One region of the Gottfriedia sp. NPDC058432 genome, then DNA from elsewhere that is predicted to be linked to it. Evidence: a T-box and tRNA genes for the amino acid it is inferred to sense, from the RefSeq annotation. Region 1 holds a T-box; the other holds one or more tRNA genes.
The links. The T-box of region 1 lies ahead of argS (arginine--tRNA ligase). A T-box ahead of a tRNA ligase gene usually reads a tRNA of that ligase, here a tRNA-Arg.
Positions count from the first base shown of each region.

Region 1 (3,186 bases):
TCAAAATAGAGTTTATTAAACAGATAGGATCCAGGCAGGAAAAAAACGTTAGAAGATAGTAAGGGTGAGTTATTGGTCTTTAAAATATGAGCGGAAATATTCTTGGTTGTGTAGAACGGAAGGATTATTCGGAACATAACTAGCAGCTATATCATTATATTTTCTAGCAGTAAGTTGATCGCCTAATCGACTATAGCATAGACATAACTGTAGATTAGGTAACCAAGTGTAACAAGCCTGATTTATAAAAGGACTACTTGTTGGAACATCAACAAGAGTAGCAAGTTTATACCATGAAATAGCGCGTGTAAAATCACCTTGTTGAAGATAGACAAATCCTAAACGACAGCAGTTTTCTCCACGTGGTCCATCATATGAAAAAGATCTTAGACAACTACTAATCGCTTTTTCCAATTCGTTTAGATTAAAATAGCAGTCTGCCATTTTTCCGCACGCTTGAATATTATCCTCGTACCAGCCCTTTCCTTCATCAAGAAATAATTCATACCATTCAATTGCCTTTTCAAACAGCTGATGATCTACGCATTCATTCGCATAATAGTATTTGTCACGAGGACTTAGTTCATTTCCTGAAGAAATCGCATTTTCATAAATCTTTAAATTACGATCAGAAAACTCTTTGTCTTTTTGATGAATAATTGCGGCATCCGATTGAATAATTTCGCCGTAAACCTCCAAATATTCATGAACGAATCCAATCCATTTAAAATTTCTCTCTCGTTTAACGATTCGATTGCGTACAGAACTAAAGCTAGGATTACCATTTTCATCGAAAGCTAGATGATATTTCATCCCGACAGCGTCGACCTTTTTAGTTAATGACTTTTTTAATTTAAGTAATTTTTTTGCATTTTCATCAGTGATAATATCATCTGCATCTAGCCACATAATATAATCCTTCGTTGCTTTAGAAAACGCAAAATTTCTTGCCGCAGAAAAATCATTGATCCAAGTAAAATCATAGATTGAATTTGTAAACTTTTTAGCTATTTCCTTTGTTTTGTCTGTTGAACCAGTATCAATAATGACAATTTCGTCTACTATATTAGATACAGAGGATAAACATCTGGAAAGTACAGCTTCTTCGTTTTTAACAATCATACAAAGGCTTAAAGTTATTGTTTTTTTTTTCATGAATTCCACCTCAATTTCTATGTTATTAAGGTTGTCAACAAATGGTGTCATTCATAAAGTTCAAAAAAAGATTAATGTTGAAATTCTACATTAGATATGATTAAATGGAAAAAATGAATATTGAAAATTTTTAGATGAAGAGAGTAATCTTATTTTGATTCTTGTAGAGAGTTGGGGATGGTGGAAGCCTAACAGAGCGAATAAGATGAAGCGCACTTCGGAGAAGCAGTCTGAATTGATAGTAGGACTTTGCCGGGGAAGACCTCGTTAACAAATTTTAAAGTTGGTTCAATATATTTGAACAATTAGAGTGGTACCGCGGATTATTTAAACCCGTCTCTTATGATAGAGACGGTTTTTTTATATTTTGGAGAGGATTGATCATAATGAATTATGTAAATATGTATAGTGAACAAATTGAAAAAGCTTTAAATGGATCACTAACTTTAACTGAAATTAACTCACTTATCGAAAAACCGAATTATGCAGATCAAGGTGATTTAGCATTTCCTTGTTTCCAATTAGCAAAAGCATTAAAAAAATCTCCAGTAATAATTGCAAAGGAAATAGCAGCACAGATTAACCATGATTTAATTGAAAAAGTAGAAGCAAACGGCCCATACGTAAACTGTTTTTTGAATAAAAAGCTAGTAAGTAAGCAAGTAATTGAATTAGTTCTTGGTCAGGGGAAGGAATATGGTAACCAAGTAATTGGAGAAGACAAAACGGTTGCGATCGATTGTTCCTCTCCAAATATTGCAAAGCCATTTTCGATGGGGCACTTGCGTTCAACAATGATTGGAAATTCAATTGCTAAAATAGCTGAAAAAAATGGGTATAAAGCAATAAAAATTAATCACCTTGGAGACTGGGGAACACAGTTTGGGAAATTAATTGTTGCTTATAAACTTTGGGGTAATCAAGACGAAGTAAAAGAAAATCCAATAAAAGAACTTTTAAAATTATATGTTAAATTTCATGAAGAAGTTGAAAAAGAGCCTCAACTTGAGGAAGAAGCTAGAAGCTGGTTTAAGCAATTAGAGGAAAAAAATGAAGAAGCTTTACACTTATGGAAGTGGTTCCGTGATGAGTCTCTAAAAGAATTCATGTTAGTATACGATTTATTAGGTGTTAACTTTGATAGCTTTAACGGAGAAGCATTTTACAATGATAAAATGGACCGAGTTATTGAACTTCTAGAGCAAAAAAACCTTTTAGTCGAATCTGATGGTGCAGATGTTGTTGAATTAACTGAAAAGGAATTACCACCATGCTTAATTAGAAAATCTGATGGAGCTACGCTATATGCTACAAGAGATCTAGCAGCTGCACTTTATCGTAAAGAAACATATGATTTTGATAAAGCAGTGTATGTTGTAGGTGGAGAACAAGCATTGCATTTTGAGCAAGTATTTACAGTTTTGAACAAAATGGGGTACGAATGGTCTAAAGATATGGTTCACGTACCATTCGGCTTAATCCTACAAAATGGTAAAAAAATGTCTACACGTAAAGGAAAAATTGTTCTTTTAGAAGAGGTAATTGAGGAAGCGATTAGTTTAGCTAGTCAAAATATTGCAGAAAAAAATCCTACATTAAAAAATAAAGAAGAAGTAGCAAAAATGGTTGGAGTCGGTGCAATCATTTTCCAAGATTTAAAAAATGATCGTATGAATAACATCGAATTTTCACTTGAGCAAATGCTAAAATTTGAAGGTGAGACAGGACCATATGTACAATACTCCATTGCGAGAACAAATTCAATATTAGATAAAGCTTCATCACAGGATTTAAATAAACAAGATGGGCTTGATGATTCATATAGTTGGGACATCATAAAACATATACTTGAGTTCCCAAATAAAGTAGCGCGTAGTTTTGAACAATTTGAACCATCTGTCATTGCTAAATATACAATCGATTTGGCACAAAGCTTCAATAAATATTATGGAAATACACATATTCTAACAAATGATGACCAATTAGAAAGTAGATTGGCATTAACTAAAATTGTTTCCATTGTTCTTGAAG
Region 1 covers NZ_JBHXLC010000001.1:272,689-275,874, forward strand. Annotated here, with positions in the region: gene ACFWM3_RS01425 (tetratricopeptide repeat-containing glycosyltransferase family 2 protein) at 70-1,155, opposite strand; T-box leader at 1,278-1,499, shown strand; gene argS (arginine--tRNA ligase) at 1,542-3,186, shown strand, end outside.

Region 2 (3,186 bases), on a different contig from region 1:
TTTTAATGCACCTTCTTTTCTCTCTAGATTTTTAATTCCCCGTTTTATTTTTTCAAATTTAAAGCCATTTCTAAAACAGCTTCCCCATTCATCAATCCATAATGTACTGGATTAATCGTATCTACTGGTATTCCTTTAGGTTCAGCCAGCTTCTTCATTTCTGAAGCTAGATAACGAACCTGTGGACCAAGTAGTAATACATCCGCTTTGGCTAAATTTTCTTTTGCCTCATCACCAGCAACAGCCCATATTGTTGCCTGAATTCCTTTTGCCTTAGCTGCTTGTTCCATTTTTGTAACTAGTAGACTAGTCGACATTCCTGCAGAACATACCAATAAGATATTCATCCTACACCTCCTCAATTTTCCTCATCGATGAAACGCTTACATTTTTACAAATAATGACAAAAGAATTACGCGTTACAAGGACAAGTTGTGAATCAATTTAAATATTGCAAAATCTGTGCCAATATTCTAAAAAATCTTTTTATTTGAAGGCTCAACAAAAAAAACCTTGAAGATCCAAGGTTTTCAAAACATAATATTTTTCCTAAAATAATAGTGTTTTATAAGTGTGTAATCATAATCAGTACTGTGTTTAAAAATTACACAGTAGTGTGTTGCGAAATACCCAATATAGGATATCTTCTAAGCTGAAGTGTGTCATTCAATAACACATTAACATTAATCTTCAACTGTTAAATGAGTTTTACAAAATTCGAATACTTCTTTTTCTTCATCTTCTTCCAAATCAAAATCTAAATACTGATTTGATTCAGCTTCATACAAGTCATATTTAATTAATTTCGACTCGTCACCATTTACTCCGAAAAGCGCTTTCATGTATATACCTTTTTCATTATATAATTCATCATCCTCTGGTACATTGATATAAAGAATAAACTCATATCGATCACCTTCAATGATACCAAATGGATCTTTTATTTCTTCTACAGTGTATTCTGTAATCGTTAACACAAAAACATTCCCTTCAATTATAATATGTACTATTATACACAAAGAAATGAACAAAAAGAAAGACGCCTGCCGCAGCAGACGTCTTGATGCGTTTGAGGCGAGAGACCGGGCGGCCACATCCGCGCGTTTAGCTTGCGCATATCTCTCGTCTTACTCAAATTAGCTCATCGCAAAGAGTAATATAACATATATTTAGAAAAAGGGAAAGAGGAAAAAAATAGAAGTAGCAAAAGAATCGATTAATTTTATAAAAATAAAATCACTCGGCTCTTTTTATAGTAAATTTAAAATGATTTTAAGCATTCTCTAGTTTAAAAACAGAATTTAATGATTTTTAGATCGATGCAGTATTTTTTCTTTTTAGATGTTGAGTACAATTTATAAGTTTCATTAAACTTTAGTTCTCTTTCCATTTCTTCTTTATTAAACCTTGCCATTTCCTCAAGAATCCAAGAATTCATTTCCATATGAATGACCTCCTTTTATTTACTTTAAATATATGAATTTAAGTAAAGGGAACCCATTCTTCATTGGATGGAGTTTTAGTACATCTTTAGTTGTAGGGAAAGGATAGGATTTAGGGCTGAGATTATGTGTTTAACTGAGGAAAAATAAAAACCGAGTGATAGATCTGTAAATTTACAGATTTTATCACTCGGTTTATTCTTTTAGCGCGCTCGACAGGATTCGAACCTGCGACACACGGTACCGGAAACCGATGCTCTATCCAACTGAGCTACGAACGCATGATATTTAAAAGGAAAATATGTATATTATTTTTGTCGCTCCAATCTAAGTAGGTAATTGCAAGGTGTGGCTCGATTGGTGCGCTGATATTTCGCTATGTAGCTTATTCGTAAGTTTATAAGAAAATCTTATATTTTATTATATCGTTAGAATGTTCTGACCGCAATGATTTAGGTTTCTTTTTGATTAGGAAAAAGAAGAAGATGCACTTTTGAATGGTTTGTGTGTGTTTTCTTCTATAAATTTTGATTTATACGTTTTTCTTTTTTGATTTGATGACTTGTTGGTACCAGTAAATGCCTTGAAACTCATCATCCTCTAAATACAGGGGACACCCTGAGATTATATTTAATTCTAATAAACTTTATTAATTGTTTTTTCAGAGGTTAAAAAATTTAGAACAAAGTTTAGATTAATAATTCCAAATGATTAGTTTATAAGTTCTTGTTTGATCTTAATTTATATACTATTATTTTACGCTAAGTAAAGGATATTAAAGTAGCTTTTTATCGTAAACTTTTTTCGTTGGAAATCAACATCACTCTACTCCTTTTACGAAAATTTAGTAATTTAACATGGCCCTGTTTTCAAACAAGAATATACTCGAATCATTAAGTTATTAGTTTTTTAACTAATCAAAAGAAAAACTACATAAAGTTACGTTTAATAATAGGAAAAGTCGTTAATGATGTTGAAGTATTAGATAAATAGATATGTTATAAAAGGTCAATATTTTTTAGTTAAAATAATACATTAAATATAGCATCTCTTTTATTTGACCTTTTCTGACCTTAAAGGTATTATTGTATTAATCATTCATTTGTTTTAAACAAGGAGGAGAAAAAATGAATTTAATTCCTACAGTTATTGAACAAACAAGTCGTGGTGAGCGTGCGTATGATATATACTCTCGTCTATTAAAAGACCGCATCATCATGTTAGGTAGCGCAATCGATGATAACGTAGCTAACTCAATCGTTTCACAACTTTTATTTTTAGCAGCAGAAGATCCAGATAAGGATATTTCATTATACATAAATAGTCCAGGAGGAAGTATTACTGCTGGTATGGCTATTTATGATACGATGAACTTCATTAAGCCTCAAGTATCTACAATTTGTATTGGTATGGCGGCTTCAATGGGTGCTTTCTTATTATCTGCTGGGGAAAAAGGTAAGAGATATGCTCTTCCAAATGCAGAAGTTATGATTCACCAACCATTAGGTGGTGCTCAAGGTCAAGCTACCGAAATCGAAATTGCAGCTAAGCGAATCTTGTTCTTACGTGATAAATTAAACAAAATTCTTGCAGATCGTACTGGTCAACCATTAGATACGATCGAGCGTGATACAGAGCGTGATAACTTTATGACTGCAGACCGTGCATTAGAATACGGATTAATTGATAAAGTAATTTCTAATACTGCAGCTATTAAATAATAATAAAAAACTAGCCGTAATTT
Region 2 covers NZ_JBHXLC010000002.1:181,825-185,010, reverse strand. Annotated here, with positions in the region: gene ACFWM3_RS03185 (PTS sugar transporter subunit IIC) at 1-1, opposite strand, end outside; gene ACFWM3_RS03180 (PTS sugar transporter subunit IIB) at 45-347, opposite strand; gene ACFWM3_RS03175 (DUF6509 family protein) at 684-977, opposite strand; gene ACFWM3_RS03170 (hypothetical protein) at 1,289-1,444, opposite strand; tRNA gene ACFWM3_RS03165 (tRNA-Arg) at 1,650-1,723, opposite strand; gene clpP (ATP-dependent Clp endopeptidase proteolytic subunit ClpP) at 2,570-3,163, shown strand.
Region 2: it has a tRNA-Arg gene. The T-box ahead of argS (arginine--tRNA ligase) is inferred to sense a tRNA for this amino acid. The anticodon was not compared.